4 regions of the Bacillus shivajii genome follow, and region 1 is predicted to be linked to each of the others. Evidence: riboswitches for the same ligand, from Rfam matches in the RefSeq annotation. Region 1 holds a riboswitch; each other region holds the start of a gene.

Region 1 (8,061 bases):
CATCGAACGAATGAAAAACGAATTAGAACAATTAACGACGGATGTCGTCATTGCTGCAAATGATAAAGAAACGTATCAGTTTTTAAATAAAAAAATCATTTCAGATGTTTATGCTGGGAAAGGCCCTCTTGCTGGGATTCATGGCTCTCTAGCTGAATCTAAAACAAAATGGAACCTCTTTATCGCATGCGATATGCCTTTCTTTTCCACAGATATAGCAAGTTATTTAATCGAAAAAACTAGGAACTCAAAGCTTGACGGGATCGTTCCTATGATTGATGGTAGGATTCACCCATTATACGCCGTATATAAAACAGAATCTGTAACGCTTTTTGAAGACTGTTTAAAAAAAGATCAGTTGAGAATCAGAGATGCTTTGAGTCAGTTAAAGGTCGAATATGTAACAAAAGAAGAGCTGGTGGATACCGGTATTAATGCAGAAGAAATTGAGAAAGCCTTTTACAATATGAATCATCCAGAAGAATACGATTGGGTGATAGAACAATTAAAGAAAAATGGTTGTTAAAACTATATGGGTAGACATTCATGCGAAGTTATTTTCGCCACCATGTCGCATGAAAATTGATTTAGATTGAGACATGAAAATATTTTTTTATTTATAGATATGTTTGACAGCTTGTGCGAGACTCCAACGGGAAAAGCGCGAGCCGGAAATCACCCAAAACGAACTTAATGAGTTTTGGGAAGTTGAGGCCGTGCCCGTGGAATGCGAGCACATTTGCAGTCAAACATAAGCAATATTTTTAGGGTAGAGTCCTAAATCTAGCAAAAGTTAAGAAGGTGGAGAGACGATGAAATTTTTTCGAGTACAATCAGTAGAAAAAATGACGCAAATCATGGATGAAAATATTAAATCTACAAATCAAATAGAAGAGGTACCGATCCATGGTGCTCTTCACCGAGTGCTAGCCGAGGACGTATTAGCAAACGAAGATGTACCGCCATTTTCTCGTTCTGTCGTTGACGGATATGCTGTCGTTGCAAAAGATACATTCGGGGTAAGTGAATCAATGCCAGGATTTTTGCAATATATCGGTGAAGTTGAAATGGGTAAAGGTGTCGATAAAAAGGTTCGACAAGGAGAAGCGATGTATGTGCCGACAGGGGGAATGCTCCCACCAGGCGCAGATGCTGTTGTTATGATCGAAGATTGCGAAGTGAACCGAGATTTAGTCAACGTACAGCGCTCTGTTGCAAAAAATGAAAATGTCATTTTTCAGGGAGAGGACGCAACAAAAGGAGACCTATTGTTACGGAAGGGAAAGCGGCTTCGTGCTCAAGAACTTGGTGCAATAGCTTCAATGGGTTACACAAATGTAAAAGTGAAAAAACAGGTTACTGTCGGTTATTTATCATCAGGTGATGAAATTGTACCTCATGAAGAAGAGGAAATTAGTGGGGGGCAAGTACGTGATGTAAATGGTGTAACAATTCCTGTTTTATCAGAGCAGTGGGGTTATAATGCTGTCGTCAGTTCGATTGCAAGAGACGACTACGATGACTTTTATGAGAAGGCAAAAGCACTATTTGAAACTTGTGACGCTGTCGTGATCTCAGGAGGAAGCTCAGTTGGAACGAGAGATTATACAACAGATGTTATCGAAGCATTAGGTGACGGCGATCCAGGCATTTTAGCACACGGGGTTTCTGTTAAGCCGGGGAAACCTACGATCTTTTCGATGTCATCAAATAAGCCGATTCTAGGGTTACCGGGGCACCCAGCTTCAGCGATGGTTATTTATCAATTGTTCGGAAAACGAATGTTGTCGAACTTGCAAGGAGAAGACCAGCTTCCAACACCAACTGTCACTCGTGGTGTTGTTTCGCAAAATATCCCATCAGCACCAGGAAGAACGGATTATATACGTGTAAAACTAACAAAGCAAGATGATGGGCGATTTGAAGCAGTTCCCGTCTTAGGAAAATCAGGTCTTGTAAAAACGCTCGTTGATAGTGATGGCCTTTTAGAAATTGAAGAGAAAAAAGAAGGCGTTAGAAAAGGTGAAGACGTTCCAATTCATCTTTTTACTTAAAGAAAGTGTGGAGTAGGTAAGGGAGATATAAATAGAGATAGATAGAAATAGAGATAGATATCTGAACATGAGAAATTGTGGGCGTACGTGGAATGATCGCACACAAGTCGAGATAATCGCACGTGAGAAGGAATGATCACACGCAAGACAGGATGATCACACGCAAGACAGGATGATCACACGCAAGACAGGATGATCACACGCAAGACAGAATGATCACACACGAGAAAAATGAACGCACTGGAGAATGAGAAACTGAATGGGAGGAGCAGTTGAGCAAATGGGATATGAAAGGACGATTTATTTAGAAGACAAACCAAGAAAAGTTGCACAACAAGAATGTCTACATCTTGCTGAATTCAAAAGGAAAACGGAAACAATTTCAGTGACAGAAGCGGGAGGAAGAGTGACAGCAAAGCCTATCTATGCCCATATGTCGAACCCGCACTTTCATGCATCTGCAATGGATGGCATTGCCGTATTAGCTGAAAAAACAGAAGACGCCCATGAATCGAATCCTATTCATTTAAAAGAAGGTACAGACTTTGTCTATGTTGATACAGGAAATGTAATTCCACATGGATATAATGCGGTTATTATGATAGAAGATGTCAATGAGGTTGAACCAGGAATATTAGAAATTGTTGCACCAGCGACTCCTTGGCAACGCATTCGCCCGATCGGTGAAGATATCACATACGGAGAAATGCTGCTTCCACAAGGTCATACGATTCGACCGGTCGATATTGGTGCTCTTCTAGCTTCTGGTCAAACAACGGTTTCTGTTGTGAAAAAACCCGTTGTCCATATCCTTCCTTCAGGAAATGAGCTCGTTTCTCCAGGTGAACCTATAAAACCAGGAAACATTATTGAGTTTAACGGTTCCATTTTTTCCGAATTCGTAAAAGAATGGGGCGGCGAACCTCAGCTTCAACCCATTGTTCAAGATAACCCTGAAGATATACGAAAAGCGCTAATTAAAAGTACAGAAGAAGCGGATATCGTGGTCATTAATGCTGGATCTTCAGCCGGATCAAAAGATTATACCGTTCACATTATGAGAGAACTAGGTGAAGTCATCACTCATGGAATTGCAACAAGGCCAGGAAAACCTATGAGTGTAGGGAAGATAAATGGAACGATTGTTGTCGGGGTACCAGGCTATCCAGTAAGTGCGTGCTTGACGTTAGAATGGTTCGTTCAGCCATTAGTGTGCGATTATTTACAAACGCCTATCAAAAAACGAGAAACGATTAAAGTAAAAGCTGGCCGACGCATTGTATCAAATATGGGTTCGGAAGATTTTGTTCGTGTTCATATCGGTAAAGTGGACGGAGAATATGTTGCCAACCCATTAACGAGGTCAGCAAGTGTAACGATGTCATTAGTAAAAGCGGATGGTTTATTAGTTATTCCAGCAGAGCACTTAGGAGTCGAACAAGGTGAGGAAGTTGAAGTTGAATTGTATAAGTCATTGCCTGAAATTGATTCAGCTACCTTGTTTTCCGGAAGTCATGACCTCTGTATCGATGTACTCTCATCAATGCTTAAAGAACAGGATGCGACAGCACAAATTACTGCAAGCCACACAGGAAGTATGGCAGGATTGATGGCGATTAAACGGAAAGAAGCACATATGGCTGGCGTACATTTGTTAGACCCTGAAACAGGTGTTTATAATATATCGTATTTAGAGAGGTTCCTTCACGGTGAAGATGTCGTCTTGCTTCCGTTTTTAAAAAGAGAGCAAGGGTTAATCGTTCCGAAAGGTAATCCACTAAACATTCAAGGCGTTCGTTGTTTGGCTGAAAAAAATTCAGTGTATGTAAACAGACAACGTGGTGCTGGAACTCGTATACTTTTTGATCATTTATTAAATGATCAAGGGATTGAACCTGACGAAATTACAGGCTATGATCGTGAAATGTTTACACATTTAAGTGTTGCAGCTGAAGTAAGAATGAGTGAAAGAAATGTCGGAATGGGCATCTATTCAGCGTCCAAAGCGATGGATCTTGACTTCATTCCTATTGGAGACGAGTCATATGATTTAGTGATGCGTACGTCTTTCTTAGAAAGTGAGCAAGGCCAAAACTTACTAAATGTCATAAAAAGTGAAGTGTTTAAACAAAATGTAGAACGTTTAGGCGGATATAAAGTCCAAGAAAATATTGAACCGTATTACTTAGCAAAAGTTTAAAAAATAGACATTGTTTTTTGTCAAAAACTCGTGTAATTTAAACGTAGGAGGTGCGTTATTTATGCTTTCAAACATCGGAATTCCAGGCTTAGTTTTAATTCTCGTCATCGCACTAATTATTTTTGGACCGAAAAAGCTACCTGAAATGGGAAGAGCTGTCGGGCAGACGTTAAAAGAATTTAAGAAATCAACAAAAGAATTAACAAATGAAGTTACAGAACCAATTGACGATATAAAAAATGAAGCAAAAAAAGTGACAGAAGATAAATAATAAGAGTAAACGTCTGGTAAAGGGGAACCCCTTAATCAGGCGTTTTTCTATTGTGTGAATGATCACCACTTCATATGGTGCCAGGCACCTGGGAAAAGAATGGGATTTGATGGTAGGGCACGTATTTTATACATTGTTATACAAGGTTGGGCAAGGGGATCAGTTACAGGATTCGTGACTGTTTGTGTTTTCAACGACGTGTGGTTGTCTGACCTTGCTTTTCCTTGATATTATGGGATATTGCTTGAGTTTTGAATCCTGCAAAAATGAGTCTGATTCACGTGACCCGGACTCAATGTTGTAGGACTCAATCCATGAATAAACAGGTGTAATAATGAATATGAAATCTCGTTAAGTGTATAAAAATACAAATATAATCCTAAATTAAAATCATCCATCATATTTTACTTTCAAACATCGTACAATAAAAAAACATCACTAAATATTTTGACACTTTTTATGATAAGTGTTATGATCTTCATCAACTTCATATTTTTACAAATGTCAAAGAAATTCTTTATCAAGAGAGGCGGAGGGACTGGCCCGACGAAGCCCGGCAACCAGCATGGTATCAATACGATTCAACCATATCATGCAAGGTGCTAATTCCTGCAAAGCAAATTAGCTTTGGGAGATGAGAATGATCCATTTTGTTTTGACAAAATGGCCGCTCAAACATTCATTCACTGATCCCTTTGCTATAACACTTAGCAAAGGGATTTATGTTACATTTTCCATTTTTGCTAAAAAATCTAATAAAAGTTGTTGACGGTAATGCATTAAAGTGTTAATCTTTTAACAAGTTAATCAATAAAAATAATTCAAAAAAATAAAAATATAATTCTCTTATCAAGAGAGGTGGAGGGACTGGCCCGATGAAGCCCGGCAACCAGCATAAATGTGATGTATTATTTACATCCCATATGCAAGGTGCCAATTCCAACAAAGCAGTTGCTTTGAAAGATGAGAGAGGGATCTTTGTCATACATAAGTCTCTCTGTCTCTTTCAGGCAGAGGGACTTTTTTAGTGAAAAAATGATGAATGATGATTAGGAGGTGACAAGGTGAAAGTCAAGCAAAAAACCAACATAACAACTGGTACCGTTACGCTTCCAAAAATCAAGCTCGATTCTGGAGTTGAACTTATAAATGTCACCTTAGCATATGAACGGGCAGGACCTCCAAATGGTGAAACGATTCTTGTCTGTCATGCACTTACTGGAAATCAACATACAGTAGGGACTGAAGATCAGCCAGGTTGGTGGCGAGGATTAATTAATGATCAAAGCTTTATTGATATTCAAACATATGAAGTGATAACGTTTAATGTTTTAGGAGGGTGCAACGGATCGACGGGTCCAACTTCAACAAATCCTTTAACGAGGGAAACTTACAAAGGTGATTTTCCATTTATTACTATACGAGATATTGTTCGAGCTCAACAATTGGCATTACAACAATTAAACATTAACAAATTAAAAGCTGTGATCGGTGGCTCTTTAGGAGGAATGCAAGCACTTGAATGGGCAGTCATGTACCCGGACTTGATTGATCAAGTGATCGTATTAGCTGCCACGCCATCGTTAAGTGATTACGGCATAAGCTATAATGCAATCGCAAGAAAAGCAATTATCGATGACCCAAATTGGAACGGTGGGAACTACACGGATCAAGCCTTTCCGGAAAATGGATTTGCAACCGCTCGAATGATCGGGATGATTACGTATCGATCGGACGGTCTTTTTAACCAAAGATTTCATCGGGACCAAAGAGACGCTTGGGGAAAACGTCACGATGAAATTGCTTATCAAGTAGAGTCTTATCTCCTATATCAAGGAGAAAAATTCACAAAACGTTTTGATCCAAACAGCTACTTGTATTTACTAAAAGCTATGGATCACCACGACTTAGAATATCGAAGAGGGCCACTTACTGAAGTGCTCAGTCGCTTTAAAAAAAATGTTCAGTTAATTGCATTTCAAGGAGATTTACTTTATCCTCCTGATGAAATGAAAAGACTTGCTAATGTGTGGGAAAAAGCTGGTGCTAACGTTCAGTTTCAGGGCATTCAAACGGCCTTTGGTCATGACGGGTTTTTAACCGAATTTGAAAAATGGGGTGAGACCATTCAAAAAACATTACAAAAATAAATAATGAACACAACTCTTATAAAGAGTGGCAGAGGGACTGGCCCGATGAAGCCCGGCAACCACAAAGGACCTTACTTTGGAAGGTGCCAAATCCTGCAAAATGACAGCGTTCATTTTGAGAGATAAGAGAAAGGACACGAGATCACGTCAACCTTTCTCTTATCGCGAAAGGTTTTTATTTTTGGCTCTTTTCGTAAACTTTGTTGCTATTTTTAAAAAGATTGGTTGAGTGAAAGGCGGCGATTCCAGCGCCGAGCGTAGCATTATAAATAAGCTGCGAGTTGTCTCGACGGACAAAGCTGCATAGCGTTGCTCGCAGAGGAAGAGACAGGAAACATATTGGCTGAAGCGTTGCCCACGGCAAAGAAGACACTGTGAATTCGAAAGAAGTGAAGAATGAACAGATGTCGCACTTGTGCCTAGAGGTGCAAAGAAGACACTGTGAATTCGAACGAAGGGAAGAATAAACAGATGTCGCACTTGTGCTCTGGAGTGAAAGCGCCCGTCTGTAACGTAAACCAAGCCTGAAAGATTTCTCAAAAACAACAATCTATGCGAAAAGAGCCTTATTTTTAGATAGCTTGTAAAGAGAACGAAGTGAATTTAAAAGGACAATCGCATTTCTACCCATGATTAAACTTATTTCAGGATAGAATCTTTAAAAAATTAGGAGGAATGACAAATGAGTAACAATCAAAACTTTGAAACTTATAACTTAGAAACAGTGGCTTTACACGGAGGGCAGGCACCAGATCCAACGACAGGTTCACGAGCTGTCCCGATTTATCAAACGAGTTCATACGTTTTCCATGATACGGATCATGCAGAAAGTCTTTTTTCACTTGATGAGCCTGGTAACATTTATAGCCGTATTGGAAATCCGACTGTCGACGTTTTTGAAAAACGAATTGCCCTATTAGAAGAAGGAGTCGCATCTGTTGCAACAGCGTCAGGAATGGCCGGCATTGCACTATCCATTTTTAACATTGCAAGTGCTGGCGATGAAATTGTTGCAGCAACAAACCTTTATGGTGGTACGTACAATTTGTTTTCGATCACTTTACCACGATACGGAATTAACGTTCGTTTTGTAGATCCAACAGACCCACAAAACTTTAAAGATGCGATTAATGACAAAACGAAAGCTGTTTTTGCTGAAACGATTGGAAACCCGAGTCTCCACGTTTTAGACATTGAAGGAGTCGCTGATGTTGCGCATGAAGCAGGAATTCCACTCATTATTGATAACACGTTTGCAACACCTTATGTGTGTAAGCCGATCGCTCTAGGAGCAGACATCGTCATTCACTCCGCAACAAAATGGATTGGTGGTCATGGAACATCGATTGGTGGAGTGGTTGTTGATGGTGGACGATTTAACTGGCA
Region 2 (8,061 bases), 1.9 Mb from region 1:
CGAGTCTTGCAATAAATGGTGCTGCAAAAACGACTAATGGTACGACTGCCGCTGCTGTTCCAATAGATGTACCAACGACAAACCTCGTAAATGGAATGATCGCAACCATTAATATAATAAATGGTACTGATCTAAAAATATTTACGATCGTATTTGTCACGCGGAAAAATAATGGACTTTCAAATAAGCCTCCGTCTCTTGTAACAACTAATGCAATTCCTACTGGCAAACCGATTAATGCTGCAAATAATAAGGAAAAACCGGTCATCGCCAATGTTTCAAGAGTCGCATCCCAAACGCGAACCCAAAATGTACTCCACTCAACGTTCATGATTTTCTACCTCCTTGATGATCAAGTTCTCTCCGATGTATTCAACAGCTTTCTCTATATTCTGGTCTGCTCCGTCAAACTGGACAATTAAATTCCCAAATGGTTGTTCTTGCAATTCTGTGATATGACCGTGCAGGACATTCACGTCGAGTTCAAACTTTCTTGCCACTTGAGATAAAACAGGCTTTCCAGCTAAATTTCCTTCAAATAAAATTCTGTATAGCGGCTTTCGCTGATTTTGCGGATCAAGCATATTTAAGATCGATTTCGGAATGTCATCCTGCATAACAGAATTCACAAAGTTTTTCGTCGTTCTGGCTTTTGGCTTTGAGAATACATCGAACACGCTTCCTTCTTCGATCAGCTCTCCATTTTCCATGACTGCTACTTTATTACAAACTTCACGAATCACGTTCATTTCGTGTGTAATCATTAGGACGGTAATGTTAAGCTCGCGATTCACTTTTTTTACAAGCTGTAAAATGGAATCTGTTGTTTGCGGGTCGAGTGCTGATGTTGCTTCATCACATAGTAAAACTTCAGGTGAAGTCGAAAGCGCCCTGGCAATACCTACACGCTGCTTTTGCCCACCAGATAATTGATCTGGATATTGAGATGCCTTATCAGATAACCCAACGAATTCTAATAGTTCATTTACTCGCTGTTTCACTTCTTCTTTTGGTGTTTTTGATAAATACAATGGAATGGCCACATTATTAAAAACTGTTTTCGACTCACATAAGTTAAAATGCTGGAAGACCATTCCGATCTTTTTCCTAGCATCACGCAGTGACGCAGCTGATAATTTCATCATATCCTGCTCATTGACGAGAACTCTTCCTGAAGTTGGTCGCTCTAGAAGGTTTACACACCGGACAAGCGTACTTTTTCCAGCCCCACTAAAACCAATCACACCGTAGATATCACCTTTATTCACTTGCAACGATACATCCTTTACCGCTGCAACCCCTTCTTCACCATCTCCAAAAACTTTACTGACATTATCAAATGTAATCATGCTGTCTATTAAAACCCCTTTCTATCTCGTTCACAAAATTGTACTAGACCAGGTCCATGACAATTTTTAAAACAAAAAACCCCTCTTCTTTCAAATAAGAAGAGGGGTTCACACAAAATATATGTATGTAACTCGCTCTTCTCATCTTCCAAGCTTTTATGATAGCTTGCAGGAATTGGCACAGTACTTTTACGACATTTCATACGTAAAAATCCGCTGCCGAGACTTCATTGGGCCATGTCCCTCTGTCTCTCTGGATAAGAAGATTATTATTTTTTGTTTTTTGTTGGTAATGGGTATCTTACATCTGCAAAAACAATGTGTCAATATCGACTTTTCGGAAAATAGTGATTAAAATGAATTTATCTTACATTTTGAAAACGCAATCATTACTGATTCATCAATAATATTTAGTGTTCCGAATTTTTTATAAAAAATTTTTTTTTATGGAATGCTTGTCGTTCATTGAATGCTCAAGGTCGTATCGATTTTTATACGATCCATTAACTACTTAGATTCGTGTATTCTCCCTACTTTTTAACCAATACCGAATCCCTTTGCCAGCATAAGGCTCATCTTTATATCTAGGAATCACATGCATATGAGCATGAGGAATCGACTGACCACCTACTTCTTCACAATTCCAGCCAACGTTATAACCGTCAGGATGATATTCTTCATCTAGTTTTCTTTTTACTTCGCGGAGCAAATCGTATGTTGCTTTCCATTCTGCTCCCGTTAAGTCAAAGACTGTTTGACGATGCTCTTTCGGGATAATGAGTCCTGAACCGATTAACACTTCTTGTGGCATTTGTAAAAATAAACAATACTCATTTTCGTACACAACTTTTTGCCCCGTATACTCATAAAAATGGCACAAAGAACATTGTTCCACGTTAATCCCTCCTAACCAGTATATGGGATCGGTTCATTTATCTCGATTAAGTTCCCGTCAGGGTCTCTAAAGTGAGCAACACGAATCCCCCAATCTGGTCGATCAACCGGCTCAAGATCAAGACTAACTCCATTCTTCTTCAACGAGTATGCTGATTCATCCACATTGTCTACGCGAAAGATAAGGACAATGCGATCCATTTGTTGTGCTTCTAGAGGTCGATCGCTTTTTCCAACTGCATCAGCCATCATTTTCCGACCAAAAATCGCAAGTAAATGTCCACCCGTTTGAAACTGAGCGTAATTTGTGTTTTCGTCCCCCCAATCGACTTCAAACCCTAAAGTATCTTTATAAAACTTAAAACAAGTCTCATAATCTTTTACTAATAAACGTGTATGTGTGAATTGCATTCCCTCACTCCTTTCATCAATCGATTCGACATAACGATAGATTTTCCTATATAATTTTGGAACAATATGTTTTAAAGGAGGAAAAGATGAAAGTAAAAGTATTAGCATACATTACAAGACGCAACAGAGAACAGCTTGAGCTTCTCGTGCATGACCATAAAGACATACCAGAAGCAGGAATCCAAGTACCGGGCGGGACCGTCGAAGAAGGAGAAAAAATTGAAGATGCACTCTTTCGAGAAATTGAAGAAGAGTCAGGACTAAAACGGAGTAAGTTACATCTCCAAAGAAAAGTCGGCGTCTTCTACTACACTCACCCGGAAAAACAGGAATTACACGAACGCCATGTTTTTGTTTTACACATACAAGGAGAGCATTTACAAAGCTGGGCACATCACGTAACAGGTGGCGGTGAAGACGAAGGACTAGTATTCAAATATAGGTGGGAAGCCGTTCACTCCCTTCCACAATTAGCAGGACAGCAAGGAGATTACCTTTCCTTAATTAGGAAGTATTCATGAATATGATCGAAGGTTGTTCATGAATTACTAGAAAGAACAGTTTCAGCGCTTCTCTACTAGGCAAAACATTCTATGAAATATAGGCGATTACCCACTCATGTTGTCATAAACCTACATATCGTACAACGAGGGTTTACAACAGCGATTTCTACTACCCTTCCTCAATAAAATAACAGTATGGAGGTATTTCTTTGTCTTCTTTTGATCCTGAGAAGTTAACAGTAAAGACCATTCCCCCAGCAGATTTCTATCAACCACTTTTAGGTAGAAAATACACATTGACTCATTCTGATATAACTGGAGAATTATTTTTAGATATCGGATATATTTACAATACTGAAGCGATTGATTAGAAAATGCGAGATGAAGTTATAGCATCATGGCAAATAGACAACCATTGCCGTTACTATTTAGTAGGGGTTGCTAACGTTGATGGTGGTGAGTTTAGCGAAGAGGAGGCTCAAATTCGTTATCGTATTTTCAAAAGAGAAATGGATACGGCACTTAAAGGGATGATTTTAGGTGACCTCCCGTTCTTCACTAACTATCCATCGTTACTTGATTCACCGATTTATATCATCTTTCACTCCACTTTTGAGCCGTATCGCCATACTTTCTATTATGGGACTCCAAGAATGTACTTGAACAAAAATTCTAATATACTTCGTAATCATGCTTAAGGTTCCTCATTAATATAAGGTTTCTCTTGGTAAAAATAGTTTGGTGTCATCATCACATCGTTGTATTCTTTATGAAAAATATGTGTGGCAGCTGGAGAAACTGGTGGAATAAGCCACGTCCAATCGCCGGTCAGTCTCCTATCTGCCTCTCCTTCTTTTTTCTCGAACTGACGGAATTGTTCAGCCGCAGTATGATGATCGACGATGCTTACTCCTTGCTGTTGAAACGAATGAAGAACAGCTCGATTAAGCTCTACAAGCGCTCGATCTTTCCATAGCCACGAATTCTTTCTTGTATCAAGACCAAAAACAGACGCAACTTTCGGTAGCATATTGTACCGATCTTCATCAGCTAAGTTTCTAGCGCCAATTTCTGTTCCCATATACCAACCGTTAAAAGGAGCAGCAGGGTATTCAATCCCACCAATTTCTAACATCATGTCTGAAATAATGGGTACCCCATACCATTTTACGTTCAAATCTTTAAAGGCGTTGTTTTCAGGATGATCGATTTCAACTTCGAGAATGATCTCTTTGGGAGCCTTCCTCCAATCGGGTTTACCGCCATTCATTTGGACAACATGTGGTAGAAAATCATAATTTGTTTTTTCACCTTCCCACCCTAACTGTTCACAAACTTGAGTAAACCGTGTCGACCATGAATCACCGATGACACCATCCTCTGTTTCATAGCCTGCATATCGGATAAGCTGATGGTTCCAAATTCGAACTGGGTCATGCCCTTTATTCCTCGGTGGAAAAATTGTAATTGTCGGTCGAATTTTTCCATTGTTTGTCGCGTACTTAATATGATGGTGCAATGCATCAAATACCTCATCTGCCTCCGTAACATCTCTAGCATCAATGACATGAAGGGTATCCCAAAAGAGACGTCCAATGCATTTGTTACTATTTCTCCACGCCATTTTGGCACCATGAGATAACTCATCAAACGTGTGTTGATAAGTGCCAGTCTCATCGATTTCTTCATTAATTTCTTTAAGGCGTTGTTCTTCCCTTTCTTCCATTCCTAACTCTTTATAACATTGTGTTATAAACACTTTTGCCTTCTCATACAAGCTAGTCATCATTTGTCTCCATTCGTAAATTTCTTATGTGTTCATCCCTCAATTAAGTTCTAATCAATTTCCAAACACTTCAAGGCGTCTGGCACCTGGAAATAACCTGGAATTAATTTTCTATTTATCATTAGTCTCTTCAACTGTTTTATAAAACTCAGATGGCTTATATACAATCTGATAACCAGGTTCGATTTCATAATCAACCATTTTCTTTAAAGCTAGACCTTTTTCATTGAATGCTTTCTCTCTCTCACGCCCGTTTTCACTATATGCCTCTTTCCCTAAGTCGATAAAGCTTCCGTATTCAAGCGCCCACTCCATTAACATCACTTTTACATGTTCAGGTAACGGAAACATTTCTAGGTCAAGGTTGCTTTTACAATGCATACACCAAAATGGGTCTGCTGCATAGTCTGCTTCCATTATTACTTCGTCGATTTCACAATCACAATTCTCACAGTAAACCATCATTCTTATCCCCTTTTACTAGCTTTTACTAAAAATTAATCGGATGACTTCATACCCGTCTGAATGAGCTCCATTCAACTGGCTTGTCATAGCTGGATATTTTATTGGAATTACTGCGATTATAAACATGATTACATTCAAATATCCAGTCCAAAAGAATAAAACAGATAAAAAGGAGTCACTGTCTACAAAATTAGCCATAAAAAGAAAAAAACAAGCAGCAACGAAAGAAAAGATAGGGCCAAGCAAAAAGAATAATAAAGTCGTTTGTTTTGACCACTCATCTTCTGACATCACCACAGCACAAGATCCCCCTGTCGACCATTGAAAATGAACATGACAACGACCGATCCTTATTGTTTCTTCATTTTCTGGCGTTCGTGGTCCAACAAAAATATGAACATCCTTCTTTGTCGTTAATAAAACCCCCACTGCATGACCAAACTCATGAATAAAGACAGACAAAGGAAACCCAACAAGAATAAATAAAACAACCATAAATGTCGTTTCCAAACTCATCAGCTACACCCCTTCTTTCTACATATCCTCCCCTCAAAACTTCCTAAAATATCCAGGTACCAACCACCTGGAATAAGTTGGTAAAAACCTAAAGAAAACTCGGCGATTGCCGAGCCTTTTGGCGAAGATAGAGCCGTAGTTGCACTTATACTTCAAACGTAAAAATTTTTACTACGTTGAGTACCTTCATAGCTAAAATTTTATAGATTCTTAACGTGAAAAAAAGACCAAGTTCGTTTTGAACTTGGTTAATATATATATAACAATAAGGGGAAATTGACTTAAAAACTTACCTAGGGTTAATTGGATGGATTACTTTGCTGCAAATACAGATGAGGCAATTTGATAGATGAGTCCAGATTGAATATTCAACCCGTGAGTCCCCCACCTATTTAGAACATCAATATTCGGATCGGCTCTATTAATCATCTCATCGGCATACTCTTCTAGTGGCTTATACCGATGCCATTTCTTCCATAAGTAGGGCTTTTCCCAAAGTTCCTCTTCAAACAATTCATAAATGAATTGGACCGAGCCTTTAATTTCATTGTCTTGCACCCATAACGGTCCATAAATGTGTAAGATCGGCTCACCTGCTTCATTTAATGTTGAGTGAATAAAACAGATCGGCTTTTGGAATTTCACTGCTAAACGAAAAATTGAACTCGGTGCCTTTTGGCTTTTGGACATAAATTTCACTTTAAAAGGACTTACTTCTTCATCAAAACCAACTTTATCATCTAAATAGAAAAAAACATTTTCATTTTTTGAAATTAATGATTCAACTTTTGGGTCATGAAAAACTCCGTCAGATGCTAGGTCATCAACATGGAACTTTTGTTGATATGTCACCCATTGTTCTTCGACCGTTTCTTCTGGATCTGTAATTAAATACAGATACCGATCTTTTTCTCTTAATTTTTTGCCAACTTCTAATGGAGCATAACGGTCATGCCCATAATGAAAAGAAACAAAGATCGCACCTAAATCTAACAATTGATTAAGGTTCGCTGAGTCTTTAACCTCTTTAAATCCTTCGAAAACTTCAGGATCCTTCATGTATACTTTTTGAATCTGATTATGAATCCGATAGCGAATCCAAATATCTACCAGCGTCTCATAATCGAGCTTTTGCCGTTGAGAAAGAGTGGTAGACATATATGACAGGGTCAATAAATGGTCATCAAATAACCCATGGTGAAAATCTTGCTGAACTTGACTTTTCATTATTTCGTATAAATCATCATGCAGAATTTTTTCGTCTATTACCATCTTGCACCCTCCCTATTATTATTGCGTCGTAGAAAACGATCTGAAAGTACCTTGTTTTTTCTGTTTTTTCCAATTATAGTAATTATCAAAACGTAGATTTAAAACAACTCAACAAGCAACTTCCTTTATGCTTAAGAAAATCATATCACGGGAGACAGAAGAAAAAACCTTTTGCAGTTTCTGCAAAAGTCCTTGAAACTAAGGAAACAATCCTACCTTCTATTAACATCTTTTATTAAGTTCCTAAAACATTTATTAAGCATTCTTCTTCACTTTCACGTATAATTAGCTATTGTAGAATCAATTCAAAATATATTTTTTTCTACCTAAATATAATTCCGAAGGAGGGAGAAGTTTTGCATATAGGTAATAGATTGAAGAAAATCCGTAAATTAAATCGCGTTTCTCAACTAAACCTTTGTAAAGGGATCGTCTCAACATCGCATTATAGTAACATTGAAAGTGGACGATATGTCCCCTCTACCGATATACTAGAATCAATCGCACAAAGGTTACAAGTTCCTACCAGTTATTTACTGAACGTTCATGAACATTCTCCTGAATTGGACAAACTGCTAGCAGAGTACGAGGAACTAATCGAAAGCGACTTAAAAGAAGCTAAGGCTTTTGTAGAAAAACAGAAAAAGAAGTTCGAATACATTCCTTCAATCTATCAGGAAGCAGAGTATCTTTTACTAAAGTGTTTACATGACATTAAACTTCTTAACCTTAAAGAAGCTGAGAAGTCTTATGAGGAGATTAAGTTTTACATCCAAGAAGATGAGTTAGAGTCCTACAACCATAAACTTAAATTCAAGTATACTTATGTATCTGGCCTTCTCATATATGAAAAAAGGAATTACAT
Region 3 (8,061 bases), 920 kb from region 1:
GAAATGGAAAAAAGATTTTCGAGATCAGTTATATCAGTATGGCGCGGAATTTTTAACAGAAGACAGCGAAGCAAGAATTATAGAAGCAATAAAAGGTATTGCCAATTCTGAACGATCGTAAAACACAACCACTGCTAATTTGAGTTTGAAAAAGAACTTTTGATACACTTATTACATCTCTATCGTTAAAGACGAACCATAGTAAAAATATAAACGTATAACAGAAAAGGTGTTTACTTTGAAAAAATATATTGTTGTTGGTGCTGGAATATTAGGTGCTTCCGCTAGTTATCACCTTGCCAAGTCTGGTGCACAAGTGACCATCGTGGATCGTTATGATGACGGACAAGCAACCGAAGCCGCAGCTGGAATCATCTGCCCTTGGTTAACACAACGCCGAAATAAAGCGTGGTATTTCTTAGCCAAAAATGGCGCGAAATATTATCAGCATTTAATCGAACAGCTAGAAGAAGATGGCGAAACGAATACAGGGTATGCTAAAGTCGGAGCCATCAGCTTACATACCGACGATGGTAAATTAGATAAAATGATCGAACGCGCTGAAAAACGGCGAGAAGATGCGCCGGAAATTGGCGATATTAAAAAGCTATCCCCGGATGAGACAAAAGCACTCTTTCCTCCCGTTTCAGAGGAATTTGGTGCGGTTCATGTAAGCGGTGGTGCTCGAGTAAACGGAAAAGCATTGCGAAAGGCATTAATACGAGCTGCTGAAAAACACGGAGCAACTGTCATTGACGGCGATGCAACTTTAACGTTTACTGATCATCATGTAACAGGTGTAAATGTCGGAAATGAAGTTTTGACTGCTGATCAAGTACTTGTAACTGGAGGGGCTTGGGCAAAAACACTCCTTGAACCGCTAAATGTTGAGTTTTTAGTCCGACCACAAAAAGCACAAATTGTACATCTTGAAATGCCAGAAATAGAAACGTCCCACTGGCCTGTTGTCATGCCACCAAATAATCAGTACCTCCTTTCTTTTAGTGGAGGAAAAATTATTATCGGTGCAACCCATGAAGATGAGAAAGGATTTGACCGACGAGTAACTGTTGGTGGTTTGCATGAGATCATTGGAAAGGCAATGGATGTGGCACCTGGATTAGCAGAATGTACGGTGCTCGAAACAAAAGTCGGCTTCAGACCTTTTACTCCTGGTTTCTTACCTGTTATTGGCCCTTTACCTAGCTATGATGGTATTCTTGTTGCAAACGGCTTAGGAGCCTCTGGATTAACTGCTGGACCTTATTTAGGCGCTCAACTTGCAAAGCTTGCACTTGGTGAGCCATTAGAACTTGACCTTGCGAATTATGATATTGAAGAAGCTTTGAAGACCGATGCCTAAATCAGTTCTTTTACGCCTGCTCATTTTTTAAGAGCAGGTTTTTTTGTGGTCTTTTTAAGCATTACAACCCGTGTCACGTTTTAATTTATATACTTCGGGAATTTGTTGTATGTAGCTTTATAAAATAAGGAGGCTTATTTATGTCTAAACGCATACTCATGGTCTGTACAAGCCATTCGACAATCAATAATCAGCAAAAAACGGGCTTATGGCTTGAAGAATTTGCAACGCCATACATGCTTTTTAAACAACATGGTTTTGAAGTAGAAGTCACAAGTGTCCAAGGCGGGCCTGTTCCTCTTGATCCTAACAGCATACCCGAAGAGAATAACCAAAATTGGCGAGAAGCTGAACAAGCCTTGAAGGAGACAAAAAAGCTAAAGGTTGAATATGCGAATGGCATTGACGCCATCTTTTTACCAGGGGGACACGGTACGATGTTTGATTTCCCTAATAATGAAGTACTACAATCTGTCATCCAATCTGCTGCTGAAAGAGAGAAGATTATTGGAGCCGTTTGCCACGGTCCTAGTGCTTTCGTTAATGTCACATATAAGGATGGTACCCCCATCGTAAAAGGGCACCAAATGAACAGCTTCACAGATGCAGAGGAAAAGGAAATGGGGTTAGATTCAGACATGCCATTCTTATTAGAAACGACGTTACGGGAAAGGGGCGCAGACTTCGCCTCAGGAGAAGCATGGAAGGACTACTCAGTTAAGGATGGCCATTTTGTCACAGGCCAAAATCCGATGTCGAGTGAAAGCACAGCAAAAAAAGTGATCGAAGCACTTGAAGGATAACAGTGTTTTAGAAGCCAGGAGAGTACGCCTGGCTTCTTTTTTTGTTATTTCCACTAAATGTGTGGTGTTTGTTATCCCGAGATAATATATACAAAATTTATTCGTTTTTTCTCACTATTATCCATTTATTGAGTCCTACAAAAATGAGTCTGACTCAGCTGACCCGGACTCATTTTTGTAGGACTCAAAACCAAAGAGAAACAAAGAAAACAATAGATAAAACCAGGTCGTACCTCCTACAACAAGTCCAACAACCATTCTCCGGTCCTCCCGCCTACTTCCGACCGGCACCATAATGAATAAACAAAAAAAAGCACTTCAACGAGCATCATGTGCTCATCAAAGTGCTTACCATCAACTATAACATTACAGCTTAAAAGAACTTTTCAACTCCACAATACGGTTAAAGACGAGTTCCTCGTCTGTTGTCGCAGCAGGGTCTACGTTAAAGTAACCGTGACGGAAGAATTGGAACTTATCTTCTGGTTTTGCGTCAACCATATTTGGCTCAACGAAACCATTAGCTATTTCAAGTGAGTTTGGATTCACTTGATCCATGAAGTCGTCACCTTGGTCATCTAGAATCAACGAATCATATAGACGGAATTCTGCTTCTTTCGCGTGTGTTGCTTCCACCCAATGAAGCGTCCCTTTTACTTTACGACCTGTAAAACCAGTGCCAGACTTCGTTTCTGGGTCATACGTACAATGGATTTCAACGACATTCCCTTCGTCATCCTTAATGACATCCTCACATTTAATGAAATATGCATGTTTTAAGCGTACCTCATTACCTGGGAACAGTCTGAAATACTTCTTCGGTGGGTTTTCCATAAAGTCACTTTGCTCAATGTAAATTTCACGAGAGAAAGGAATTTGTCTTTTACCCATTTCTTCATTTTCAGGGTTAATATCCGCATCAAGCCACTCAACTTCCCCTTCAGGGTAGTTTGTGATGACGACTTTTAATGGATGCAATACAGACATTGTACGTGGTGCTTTTAATTTCAAGTCTTCACGAATGAAGTGTTCAAGCATGCGTACATCCACGATATTATCAGACTTTGCAACACCAATTTCACGACAGAACTGCTTAATTGCCTCAGGTGTGTAACCGCGGCGGCGCAATCCTGAAATCGTTGGCATACGTGGATCGTCCCAACCATCAACAAAGTTCTCGTCAACGAGCTGCTTCAACTTACGCTTACTCATCACCGTATTCGTTAAGTTTAAGCGAGCAAATTCAATTTGCTGTGGTTGTGCTTCCATTTCACAGTTTTCTACGACCCAGTTATACAGTGGGCGCTGATCTTCAAACTCTAGCGTACATATGGAGTGTGTAATACCTTCGATCGCGTCTTCGAGTGGGTGTGCAAAAGAATACATCGGATAAATACACCATTCATCCCCTGTGTTGTGATGTGTTGTATGTGAAATACGATAAATTACAGGATCACGCATATTAATGTTCGGAGAGCTCATATCAATTTTTGCACGGAGAACTTTCTCTCCATCAGCAAATTCACCGTTTTTCATACGTTCGAAGAGTTCTAAGTTTTCCTCGACAGAACGGCTTCTTGCCGGACTTTCTTTTCCTGGCTCTGTTAATGTACCACGGTACTGACGAATTTCCTCTTGTGATAAGTCCTCGACATATGCAAGACCATTTTTAATTAGTAGGACTGCTCGGTCATACATTTCGCCGAAGTAGTTAGAGGCGAAGCGAAGCTCATCCCACTCATAACCAAGCCATTCAATATTATCTTTAATCGAATCAACGTATTCTTTATCTTCCTTTAATGGATTCGTGTCGTCAAAACGTAGGTTTGTTTTCCCACCAAATTCATCGGCTAATTCGAAGTTCAAAACGATCGACTTCGCATGCCCAATATGTAAATAGCCGTTTGGTTCTGGAGGAAATCTTGTCATAATTTCATTATGTTTTCCTGATTCTAAATCTTTTTTTACAATGTGCTTTATAAAGTTAGATGATGTTTGATTGTTTTCTGTCATCATTACTCACCTTTCTGACCGGCAATTTTCTCACGTTCATAGTGAACTCATACTTGAAGTTATATCATAAATGAATACATATATCCATGCATGAGGGGATTTTTGAGTAAATCTTTCCATCCCATTATTATAACACGCTTTGCCTTTATTACGCACATTCTCCATTATAAGTAAATCTATCGTTCATCATTCATCAAAGGATCATTTTCATCATATGTTTTTTAATGGCTGTTATTTTTACGGTGGGAGGGTAAAAACAATGCGTGATGAATTATTGTTTGAACTGGAATTTTGGTTACAAGTTCTTGGTGACCACAGCAGGTTTATTTATGAATCACTATCTCCTGGTGAAAGGAATTATGTCGCTCGAGCTGAAGGATTTATTGATTCGTTTGACGAGCTTTTAGGTGAGGCGAGAAGGTTTCCAAATGAGCAAGCATTAATGACGTTATTAAGACAGGCTAATGAAGAAACAGAAAAATTACGTGAATTAAAGTTAGCGATCATCCGTGAACATTTAGAAGGTGATATTGCAATTACATTACCTCCTTCTTTTTTAAACCATATGGTAAATGAACTAGATGAAGCATTGAGGATCTTCTCTTATTTCTTAAAAGGTGAGCGGCCACCGAAGGTTCACCCACTTCACCACGACCTCATTTGGCTTTTGGACGCTGCAGGACATGCGGCAGCAATTAGTAGTAATATGGATCATGTCGAATACGATATTCGTGAAAAAAGTGATTACTTTAAAGAGGAATGGGAGGAATTTTATATTAAAGCGGTCGAGATGGCTGGGTTCCTCCGAGCAAATGTTTCTCAATTTCCCGCTCTAAAGAGATTCCATCGCGATATTGAACTAGAGATGGAAGTTTTCAAAGCTTTTTTAAGAGAGTTAGAGGAAATGCAGCTAACGAAAGAATCTCTCGGTGTTCTATCACCACTAATGGCTGACCATATGGCAAGAGAAGAGTGCTATTACTTAATGAAGTTAGCTGAAACGACAGAGGTCGTGCAAATGCCTGATTGCGATCCAACGAAACCTCGAACAGAAGACTAAGCATCTCCTTAGTGAAGAAATGCTAGGCCACTCCTACTTTAGAAATGAAAACGTAGCGGTGTGTGCCTAGCATTTTATGCATAAGAAGCTATTTGCGTAGATGCTCATTATATTCATGTTCTAAGTCTTCAAGCGGCACTTCATACAGTTGTACATCTCCAATTTTGTAGATCCCTAATGCTAGTAGCTCTTCAATCATCTGTTCTTTTTGTTGCGATTTTTCGGTCATCGTGTATGTCTCCTCCCTTAGTCTTCGTACTCCTAAAGGGGCAAAAAACCCCCTTCTAAAAAGAAGAGGGCGAATCTTGATAACGTTCAAAAACATCGTGTTACTTTGAACAACGTTTCAATACCTCTTCTCATTTTTCGGCGAATATTGCCGCAGGAATTAGCACGGTGTTCTCCTAAATGAAAAATCCGTTGCCGAGGCTTCGATGGGCCAGTCCCTCCACCTCTCTACATAAGAAGTTCTCTGTTTGTTACATTTGGTATAATATACCATACATCAATCTTATGATCATGTCAATCAGTCGAATGATACACGATCTGGGTGCGTATAAACATTAAAACGCCCCCCGCGAATAAATCCCACTGTTGTAATTCCTAAGTCTTTTGCTAAATCTATGGCTAAAGTCGTCGGAGCCGATTTTGATAGCATGATTCCAACTCCCATCTTTGAAACTTTCAACAGCACTTCTGATGAAATTCTTCCGCTAAAAACAATCACCTTATCCTTTAGTGGGACTTTATTTTTTAGACAGTAGCCATACACTTTATCAAGGGCATTATGACGCCCGATATCTGAACGGTTTACAATCAATTCGGCGGTTGTGCATAACGCCGTATTATGCAAACCTCCCGTTTGTTGAAAATTAATTGCGTTTTCTTGCATTTCTTCCATTAAGTTAATGATTTGTTCAGCATGAATATCATGCTTTGTCATCACCGTCTTTGCCGTCCGTACGTCGTTTTGGAAGTAAAACTTTCTGCTTTTTCCACAACATGACCCGATATATCGCTTCGTTGCATACGAATCAATCGGTACATCTTCTTTTTTTAACTGCACATAAACATACCCTTTTTCTTTTAGTATTGATAAAGAATCAATATCTGAAGGTGTGAGGATCACACCTTCTGAGGCTAAAATACCAATCGTCATTTCTTCGATGTGAGTTGGGGTACACATCATCGTTCCAAATTCAATACCGTTTACAAGGATCGTTATTGGTACTTCAAGCGCAATGGTATCATTTATTTCTGAAACTGCCCCATTATTATATGCAATGATCGGCTGATCCTTCATCACGTCATGATTCATAGCGTACTCCTTTTAACTGATTTCTGTTTCGAGTTCTTCAATTCTTCGTTCAACATATTTCGTATCTTTATGGGCATGGTACGTTTCCGCTTTTTCAACAATGACAGCCGTATTATATTCAGGGATACCGGCAAATTGTTCGTAAACCCCTTTTGGAATCAGAACATTCCCTTCTGGCCAGTAAACAGAGATGTTTCCTTGTTTTGTGCGGTCGTATTTTGCTCGACCGTGAAACGTTCCATATTTATTGTATACGACGATAGCTTCTCCTTCGTTAATCCCAAGGCCTTTTGCATCACTTTGATTGATTAGCACATCGAAACGATCGGCATTGTTATTTGGATCTCTATCACTGTAAATCATCGAGTTAAACTGCTTGCCACGTCTCGTTGTCACATAGAAATGACCCTCTGGTTTACGCAGTTCTGGAAGCTCAATCGGGAGCAATTGGCCTTTCCCGTCTTCTGTTGGACATTCCCCACCTTCACATAACCAAGCGCCTCCCCATTGGAAGACATCTCCTTTATTCTTTAAATGCTGAACCCCGTCGTATTTCGGATGTGCAATTGCTATTTCATCACGAATTTCTTGCGCTGTCTTGTAATCTATGACACTACTTCCCTCTGGTTTAACACGTTTAGCCAGATCGACGTAAATCTCCCATTCAGGCCTTGCTTCACCGATCCGTGGTCCTTTAATTTCTGGTGAAAAATAAACCATTCTTTCCGTCGATGTTGACGTTCCTCCACCAGGTTGTTCGTAACGTGTCATTGCAGGAAGAACAATGACTTCTTCTTTTGCATCCACAAGTGTCGACGTATTTAAAATAATGTCTTGATGAACACGAATGTCGACATTCTCAAGGCAGCCTTTAATGAAGTCAGGGTTTGGCATTGTTTCCAAGAAGTTTCCTCCGGATGTATAAAACACTTTAAGTTTTCGCTCATGATCTTCCGGAAGTACCGCATTTTCTAAAGACACACCAACGATGTCACCTTGCCAGTCAGGTATATCGAAGTTCCAAACCTTCTCTACACGCTCTTTGTTTCTCGGCTCAAAATCACCGCCAGGTAGAACAAATGGATCTGCCCCCATTTCTCCAGAACCTTGTACGCCTGAGTGACCGCGAATTGGCATGACACCACAGTACTTGCGACCAAGAAATCCACGAAGCATGGCTAGGTTGGCAACTTGAGAAATGTTATCTGTTCCAAACCTGTGTTGGGTTAACCCCATTGACCAGACGAAAACACCACTTTTCGACTTGGCGAGAAGCTTTGCGAATTCTAGCATTCTTTCTTTTGAAAGCCCGGATGATTTCTCAAGTGTTTCCCAATCTTGTTTTCTTACATGTTCTTTTAACTCTTGATAGCCTTTCGTATGCTCATTTACAAATTGATGGTCAATGGCGGATCCACGTTCTTGTTTTTCCATGTCAAACCAATGTTTGATAACGCCGTTCATAAAGGCAATGTCGCCACCTATATTCACTTGGTAGACGTCA
Region 4 (8,061 bases), 240 kb from region 1:
AATTCCACCTGCATTCACAAAGTCATAGTCGTGCTCTGCAATTTGTGACTCTAAATAAGGTACGTGCTGGAAGTAGTTTGCATCAAGCTCACCTAAATCTAGTGCTTGGTTCGGCAATACATAATCATTAAAAGGGACAACCTCTAACTCAATTCCTTCTTCCTCTAATAACGGTTCTGCAAACTCTAGGATTTCCGCATGCGGCACGTTTGAAGCTCCTACTGTTAATAATGACGTCTCAACTGTTTCTCCATTATCACCTGTTGATTGTTCTGCTTCACCTGCTCCACAAGCTGCTAATAAACCTACTGATAATACCACTGCTCCAAGTTTCAACATAAATTTTTTCATTAATAATACCCCCATCTTTTTATCTTTTATCTAGTTTATTTGTTACGCGATCGCCGATAATTTGAAGAATAAAGACAATCACTAAAATAAGAATTGTTGCCATTAGTGTTACATCATGTCGACTTCTTTGGAATCCTTCCCGGAAAGCGAGATCACCGAGACCCCCAGCTCCGATAACTCCAGCCATTGCTGTATAACTGACAAGAGCAATCGCTGTTACTGTTAATCCTGAGATCAGTGCTGGCATGGATTCTGGTAATAAGACTTTATAAATAATTTGCCAGTTCGAAGCCCCCATTGCTTTTGAAGCTTCAATGACCCCTTTATCTATTTCACGAAAGGCAATTTCAACTAACCTTGCATAGAACGGTGCAGAACCGATGATTAATGCCGGTAATGCTGCAGAAGGTCCTAAAAATGTTTTTAATATCGCTATCGTAAAGGGAATGAGTAAAACAATTAAAATAATAAATGGGATGGACCTTGTCACATTGACATAGGCACCTATAATTGCATGAACCACTTTATTTTCTAATAAATTGCCTTTGCCTGTTAAAAAGAGCAGTAACCCTAAGATCACACCAATTAAAAAAGTTAATGCTAAGGCAATGACTGTCATATAAACGGTTTCTAACGTCGCATCCCACATTCTTTCCCAATTCACATTTGGAAAGAGCAAAATGTTTCCGAGTAAGAAATTAATCACCGTGGATCACCTCCACTTCTACATCTTGGTTACGTATAAAGTCTTTGACTTTATTTAACTCTTCTTGCGCCCCATCGACACTAATAAATAGTGAACCATATGGGCCGTTTTGCGTTTGACTAATTTTTCCTTGCAATATATTAACGGTGACATCATATGACCTGATGAGATCATTGATAAGTGGCTTCTTCGCATCGCCTCCAACAAAAGTAAGCTGAAGGACGGTGTGAATGCCATTTTCTGAAAATAAATGACGGATTGCCTCTTCTGTTTCTTCTGGCTCGGTCACTTGCTTAACAAATTCTTTTGTCATGTGTTCTTTCGGCTTTTTAAAAATATCAAGAACGTTTCCTTGTTCCACAATTTGACCATCTTCCATCACTGCTACGCGGTGGCAAATTTTTCGAATGACGTGCATTTCATGAGTAATAAGAACAATTGTTAAGCCTAGCTTCTCATTAATGTCAACGAGTAAATCCAAGATCGATTCTGTTGTTTTCGGGTCTAATGCAGAAGTTGCTTCATCACAGAGCAACACTTTCGGATTATTTGCGAGCGCCCTAGCAATACCAACTCGTTGTTTTTGCCCGCCACTTAATTGTGATGGATAGGATCCTCCACGTCCGCTTAAGCCAACAAGCTCGATTAATTCATTCACTCGGTTGTCACGTTCTTTTTTAGGAACGCCTTTGATCTCAAGCGGGAATGCAATGTTTTCTTTTACAGTACGTGACCATAATAAATTAAAATGTTGAAAAATCATCCCAATCTCTTGTCGTGCATTTCTTAATTCTTTTTTTGAGAGATTGTTCATGTTTTTATCGGCAACAGAGACTTCACCAGAAGTTGGTGCCTCTAACATATTTAAAAGTCGAATTAATGTACTTTTACCTGCACCACTGTATCCGATGATCCCAAAGATTTCTCCTTTTTCGATCGTCAAGTCAATATGATCTACAGCTGTTACTTTGCCGTCCCTCGTATTGAAGGTTTTCACCAATTTTGATAACGAGATCATTTGAATAAGCCTCACTTTCTATAAACCTAACTAATATATTTATTAATCTCATATGATTACTAGGTTTAAAACATCTATGATTATTTCACTGCACTTAGTCTCCGATTGATAAACTAAACTCAGCTTTTTTCTTTTCGCTTCTAGACTCTGTTGTCGTTTTCTATTTAATACTCAAATCAAGATAGAAAACAAAAAACCTTTCAGCGCAATAAGACGAGCTGAAAGGTTTCCAATATCAAGACTGAAAAACCTTTCTCTCATCTCTCAAAGCAGTTATCTGCTTTGTTGGAATTGGCACCTTCCAATTTTCATTGTGGTTGCCGGGCTTCATCGGGCCAGTCCCTCCGCCTCTCTGGATAAGAGAATTTGTTTTTAATTATTTAACTCATTAAATCAGTTAAGTAGGATATTATCATTAACCGATTTTACTGTCAACATGTTTCCTACCTTTTCGATCAGAAGTATTTGCCAAATAAAATAAAGATTCTATTAATAACAAGTCTTTTAACTTCCCTTTTACTTTCAGGTCTTCTCGTTTTTTCATAGATAGTAGGAAGTCCTCACCGTACAATAATTCTTTTAGATCATCTTCACTGCCTTCAATGATAACATGACTATCGCAATCAAGCCCACTCACAATTTTTAACAAATTGTTATCGACCATTAAATAACAGAGTTCCTGTTCATTATTGAAAGAAACAGTTAATACACGATTCATCATTAACTTTTGGAGCGCGTCTTTTTCTCGGACTCGATTTATGAATTCATTAATTACCTCTTTCAATTTATCCCCGCCTTTTTACTTATTTCCTTGTAAACTTATTCCACTTCCTCCTCTTATTTTCCTCTATCCTGCAACAGTTCTTGATAGATTTTCTGATTTCGGAAGGGGCTTTCGGAAAACAATGAAGAAATAGACGGTTCCAATGACATAGAGGGCTCCAGTAATTGAAAAAACGATCGCGTATCCTGAGTATGAGCCATATACCATGACGATCGTCGTTGAAACTGGACCCATCACAGCCCAACCGAGCTGGAAAACAGCTTGCCCGACGGAATTTGCAAGTCCTTTGATCGAATCGTCAACACTTCGCATCATAAGTGACATTTGAATTGGGTTTCCTGCGTTCATTAAAGCTTGCCGGAATAGAAAACCAAATACAGCCCAATAAATATTTTCAGTAAAAGCTGTAATTAATAAAAACGGAATCGACAATAGCTGTAAGATGACGACCGCATTGACTTCACCGACTTTTTTCACAACGGCAGGACCGATGAGAAGAGCGATAGCGGTCATCCCTTGCCCTGCTGAAATGATGATCCCAACAAGTGAATGCGAAATATCAAACCTGTCTACAAAATATAGGTTTAAATACGGGATCACAAGCCCTGAACCAAAACCAATTAAAATTTGTGCAACGGCAAATAAAAGAATGATCTTAATCCCTTGTTTATGTGTGTTAAATAATTTTTTAAAGGACCTATTCCCGTCTGATTTATCCGTAAGTTTACGATCTTCTCTAATTTTTAAAATAGGAATGAGCGCTGCAAAAAAGAAGCCTGCCCCAATTAATAACGTAAGCCGAATGCTCCACAGTGTATTAAAACCAACGATGTAATTAAAAAAGTCGCTTAATGTTCCTCCAAGTGTATTACCAATGACATTTGCCACCATGATAATCGCAAAGTTAAAACTAAACAGGTGGACTCGTTGTTTTTCTGTCGAGTTTTCTGCCAGAAGAGGAATCGAAGAAACTTGGATAAAAGCCATAAACATCCCTGTCATAAACGCTGTACCAAGTAAGAGAACTTCTAGCGATAATATCGCCCTTAAAAATAAACTAGACGCTGCAAATACTGCGCCAACGAAAATGAGTTTTTTCCTGCCAATTCTGTCACTTAATATTCCAGCCGGTAGTAGAAGGAGTGCTGTCGCCATCGATTGAAAGGCAATGACACTACCATTCATTTGATCATCATACCCTAATTCTCGAATGTAATAATTATAAATGATCATAAAAATACCCATACCGATATGTGCAAGTATGGAGCTTACTAAAAAAAGACGGACATTTTTGTTGTAACCTTTAAATTGATCAGACCAGTCACCAATAATTCTTCCCAAGGTGAGGACTCCTTCCAAATAAAAATCACCAGGTTCGAAGACCATGATGATTTAATCGTTATAAATTAATAGAGAGGCTTTTGAAAAGTATGTAGTCTAGGCAAAAATGACTGTTTAGTTGAATATTTCGACTCTCTAAATAACAATGATATACGAAGATTCAGAATTTGCAAAGAGTTTTTTCACTTTAGTTGTGGTCTATTCTCTTTCATTCACTCCCAGTACGGCTTTTATTCTTGATTCTACCGCTCCTTTAATTCCTTACATGAAATTGTAAAGTTGTTCTCCTTTAAAATGAAGCCGTTCTTCAGGCTTTATGATAATCCCAGAGTATTCATATGCTTGATAAGAAACATATAAAACAAAACTCCGTCCAGAAAAGCGACTTTGACCCCAACTATAAGAAAAACCATCTATAGATATTGAGTGGAGAAAAGATAGCCGTTGTTTCGGCATCTGATTTAGAACAGGCATAGCAACAGAGCATTTCGCTTTTAGTTAGTAAACCTAATAAAAATAAAAATTTCCTCTACGGCGAGTAAACCCCAACGTTAAAATTTTATCCTTTTTAAAAGTATAAAAAAACACGGGGGTTTCCCCGTGCATTAACACCAGCCCATGTCACAGCCTTCAACATAGGATTTAGGCTGTTGTATCTTACGTTCGCCATCTTTATTAAATTTCGTTTTATCCAACTCAAATTCCTCGCCAAACTCATACTGATAATCATGGTTTTGGCTTTCCCGCTTTGACTCGCCTTTCTTTAGATCACTTTCACATACGCATTTTTCACCGTCTTGGCTATTGTTCAATTCAACATGAGATTTAGGTTCGTGATTTGTTGCATCATTAACAAAACGTTTATCGACCGTCGGATGCTTTACATCATCACCCATTTTATGATAGACCTCGTCATTCGTGTGCTTGTTTGCCATATATCTCACCCCTCCTTCGTTATTAGGATGAGAAAAATATCGAACAACTATGCCTTGTATAATAAACCATCAAATACATTGCACAAGCCAAAATTATTAGAAAACCAATAAATATACAACAAAACCACTGAAAATTCAATACATTCAACAAAATTGTACGTACCCAGGTCTGTGAACTTTTTTGGTATTGAAAAAGCAAAGGGACAAGGTCCCTTTGCTCTTTTATTGATTAGTCTTCACTAGTCATTTCTTCGTATTGTTCAGCTGTCATGAGGTTGTCCATTTCTGAATTGTCAGATGGTTCAACAACGATCATCCATGCTTTTTCATATGGTGATTCGTTTACAAACTCAGGAGAATCTTCAAGCTCTTCATTAATTTCTACAACTTTTCCGCTAATTGGTGCGTAAAGCTCAGAGACAGTTTTTACAGACTCAACACTACCAAATGGCTCGTCTGCTTCAATATCGTCACCTACTTCTGGTAGCTCAACGAATACGATGTCACCTAGTTCTGATTGTGCAAAGTCTGTAATCCCGATACGTACTTTGCCGTCTTCCGTTTTTACCCACTCATGTTCTTCGGAATACTTAAAATCCTTTGGTAAATTCATCTTAAATCCCTCCATTATTCAATCTGAACCTTCATTGACTCTTGAACTGTTTCACGCCCAAATCTTATGTACCAGCAGTTCAGTAAAAGCCTTCTCCTTAACTATATTACATATCGATAATGATGGGCAACCATATTATATGAAAAGGCTTACTTCCATGTAGAATCAAATGTTTCTTCTTTGAAGCCGACCGTCACTTTTTCACCATCGGTTACTATTGGACGTTTCATTAACATGCCATCTGACGCTAATATATCAAGGAGCTCTTCTTCAGATGCTGTCTTCACTTTATCCTTTAAGCCTAGTTCACGATATTTTTTTCCACTTGTATTGAAGAATTTTTTTAATTCTAATCCGCTTTTCTCATAAAAACTTTTCAGCTCTTCCTTGGATGGGGGATTGTCTACAATGTGGACATCTTCATAGGATATCCCGTTGTCATCTAACCATTTCTTTGCTTTTCTGCAAGTGCCACACTTAGGATATTGATAAAAAGTAATACTCATTGTTTCTCCTCCTCAAAAAAAATTAGCCTACCGCTATATATGAAACATCCTCGCATAAAATCCTAACACCTTTTTCGTAACACCAAAGCCAGTAAGGGGACATTATACTACACACGATAGGCTCTTTTTTATTAAATCTAACAACATTTTTTCCTTCTTATCTCTATTTAAACATAGAACAAGCGCTCGATAAAAAAGTTTACCTTTTTTGACGGGATTTCTCATTTTTCACTTCTGTATCTTGTTCGGATAAAGCTTCATACGCTTCCATTAATGGATTATCCAAGCCATTTGTTAGCTCTTGGGAAAACTCTTCTACAGCCTCAATTCTTTCGTTTAACATAAATTCATTTTTTGGTTTCTTCATTAGTTATCCCCCTTTCAATAGCAATTCCATTTGCCTTTAGTATGTGTTCATAAATAGGAGGCATAACTTATGAAAGCATTTCCCTCGCTTTCCCAATTCCAATGACATTTAACGTTATCTTACATCATGTCGCACTTGTGCCTTGAGGTGAAAGCGAAGTGTACTTTAACTGCGATCCAAGTTTTAAAATGCAAATAAACGTATTCGATTGACAAATTCACCAACGGCTTGCCAGTTTTATACGGTTATACACCTTCTTTAACAAATAGTAAGAAAAATCATCAGTTTTTTTCAGAAACTCAACTTAACATCATTAAAGATAAAAATGCAAAAGAGCCCTATAATAGGACTCTTTTACAACTGTAGAGAGGAGAATGCCCTTCCTTTTTAGAAAGGAGGATTATTTTTTAATGGGGCAGGGGAGTGCCCCAAATTGAATAACAAATTTTACGGTTTAAACTGATTTAACGTTTTATACTACGTACTTTTCTGCTTCAATGACACGAGCAGCAACTTCACGTTTTTTCGCGACAACATTGACTGGGGTATGACGCGTTAACTTCTTCAATATTGAAAGCATTGTACGTAAACTATCACCATCTTCAAGTGCAACTAACGATTCTTTTGCAATTGCTTCGATTCGGTTAAATGCTTCTTGTGTAAATACTTCTGTCATTAATAATTTTTGATTAGCTTTTTCTAAACCATCTTTAGCAATTGCTTTTTCTGTACGAAGAATGACTGATTCAATGTTGAATACATCAGAGACAAGATCGGCAACATTTGCTAACATCTCTTGCTCTTTTTGAAGCTTTTCGCCATATTTTTGTACAGCAGTACCAGCAACCATCATAAAGATTTTCTTCGCGTTTTCTAGCAAGTATTTCTCTTGCTCAAGTGGCTCATCACCAACTTCTTGCGGCATCATCATCATGAGTTCTTCTTGTAAAGAACCCGCTTGCTCTAGAAGTGGTAATTCACCTTTCATAGCTTTACGCATAATCGTTGCTGGAACGAGCATACGGTTAATTTCATTCGTACCTTCAAAAATTCGATTTATACGAGAGTTACGGTACATTGTCTCTACTTCATACTCAGACATAAAGCCGTATCCACCATGGATTTGAACCGCTTCGTCAACGACAAAGTCAAGAACTTCTGAACCGAATACTTTATTTAATGAACATTCAATTGCATACTCTGCGATTGCTTTACCAACCGCTGTCCCGTCTTTCTGCTCTTCATCAGACAGAGCGGAGAAAGCTTCATCAATTAATCCACCCGTACGGTAAATCGTACTTTCAGCGGCATATGTTTTCGCAGCCATTTCCGCTAATTTCTTTTGAATTAACGTAAACTTGGAGATCGGAAGCTTAAATTGCTTACGCTCATTTGCGTATGTTGCAGCAACTTCAATGGCACGCTTTGATCCACCAACAC

Evidence for each region. Region 1 has a riboswitch for S-adenosylmethionine ahead of metX (homoserine O-acetyltransferase MetX). Riboswitches for the same ligand answer to the same signal wherever they lie in the genome.
Region 2: another riboswitch for S-adenosylmethionine. It lies ahead of LGQ02_RS04165 (methionine ABC transporter ATP-binding protein); the one in region 1 lies ahead of metX (homoserine O-acetyltransferase MetX).
Region 3: another riboswitch for S-adenosylmethionine. It lies ahead of LGQ02_RS20505 (Fur-regulated basic protein FbpA); the one in region 1 lies ahead of metX (homoserine O-acetyltransferase MetX).
Region 4: another riboswitch for S-adenosylmethionine. It lies ahead of LGQ02_RS17405 (methionine ABC transporter ATP-binding protein); the one in region 1 lies ahead of metX (homoserine O-acetyltransferase MetX).

The regions. Positions count from the first base shown of each region.
Region 1 covers NZ_CP084703.1:3,357,902-3,365,962, reverse strand. Annotated here, with positions in the region: gene mobA (molybdenum cofactor guanylyltransferase) at 1-526, shown strand, start outside; gene LGQ02_RS16300 (molybdopterin molybdotransferase MoeA) at 813-2,054, shown strand; gene LGQ02_RS16295 (molybdopterin biosynthesis protein) at 2,314-4,254, shown strand; gene LGQ02_RS16290 (twin-arginine translocase TatA/TatE family subunit) at 4,316-4,525, shown strand; SAM riboswitch class I at 5,040-5,166, shown strand; SAM riboswitch class I at 5,369-5,495, shown strand; gene metX (homoserine O-acetyltransferase MetX) at 5,590-6,675, shown strand; SAM riboswitch class I at 6,689-6,804, shown strand; gene LGQ02_RS16280 (PLP-dependent aspartate aminotransferase family protein) at 7,358-8,061, shown strand, end outside.
Region 2 covers NZ_CP084703.1:858,639-866,699, reverse strand. Annotated here, with positions in the region: gene LGQ02_RS04170 (methionine ABC transporter permease) at 1-331, opposite strand, end outside; gene LGQ02_RS04165 (methionine ABC transporter ATP-binding protein) at 321-1,349, opposite strand; SAM riboswitch class I at 1,488-1,613, opposite strand; gene LGQ02_RS04160 (HIT family protein) at 1,861-2,244, opposite strand; gene LGQ02_RS04155 (VOC family protein) at 2,256-2,654, opposite strand; gene LGQ02_RS04150 (NUDIX hydrolase) at 2,741-3,175, shown strand; partial or broken gene LGQ02_RS04145 (staygreen family protein) at 3,367-3,855, shown strand; gene LGQ02_RS04140 (nitric oxide synthase oxygenase) at 3,852-4,943, opposite strand; gene LGQ02_RS04135 (hypothetical protein) at 5,055-5,408, opposite strand; gene LGQ02_RS04130 (hypothetical protein) at 5,424-5,924, opposite strand; gene LGQ02_RS04125 (hypothetical protein) at 6,237-7,196, opposite strand; gene LGQ02_RS04120 (helix-turn-helix domain-containing protein) at 7,553-8,061, shown strand, end outside.
Region 3 covers NZ_CP084703.1:4,280,602-4,288,662, forward strand. Annotated here, with positions in the region: gene LGQ02_RS20480 (PilZ domain-containing protein) at 1-121, shown strand, start outside; gene LGQ02_RS20485 (NAD(P)/FAD-dependent oxidoreductase) at 239-1,363, shown strand; gene LGQ02_RS20490 (type 1 glutamine amidotransferase domain-containing protein) at 1,504-2,166, shown strand; gene LGQ02_RS20495 (glutamine--tRNA ligase/YqeY domain fusion protein) at 2,533-4,179, opposite strand; gene LGQ02_RS20500 (DUF2935 domain-containing protein) at 4,439-5,239, shown strand; gene LGQ02_RS20505 (Fur-regulated basic protein FbpA) at 5,328-5,468, opposite strand; SAM riboswitch class I at 5,596-5,706, opposite strand; gene fdhD (formate dehydrogenase accessory sulfurtransferase FdhD) at 5,766-6,557, opposite strand; gene LGQ02_RS20515 (FdhF/YdeP family oxidoreductase) at 6,570-8,061, opposite strand, start outside.
Region 4 covers NZ_CP084703.1:3,597,335-3,605,395, forward strand. Annotated here, with positions in the region: gene LGQ02_RS17395 (MetQ/NlpA family ABC transporter substrate-binding protein) at 1-351, opposite strand, end outside; gene LGQ02_RS17400 (methionine ABC transporter permease) at 371-1,000, opposite strand; gene LGQ02_RS17405 (methionine ABC transporter ATP-binding protein) at 1,050-2,075, opposite strand; SAM riboswitch class I at 2,330-2,438, opposite strand; gene LGQ02_RS17410 (hypothetical protein) at 2,491-2,859, opposite strand; gene LGQ02_RS17415 (MFS transporter) at 2,923-4,200, opposite strand; gene LGQ02_RS17420 (DUF2553 family protein) at 4,806-5,135, opposite strand; gene gcvH (glycine cleavage system protein GcvH) at 5,365-5,748, opposite strand; gene LGQ02_RS17430 (arsenate reductase family protein) at 5,898-6,254, opposite strand; gene LGQ02_RS17435 (hypothetical protein) at 6,454-6,621, opposite strand; gene LGQ02_RS17440 (acyl-CoA dehydrogenase family protein) at 7,094-8,061, opposite strand, start outside.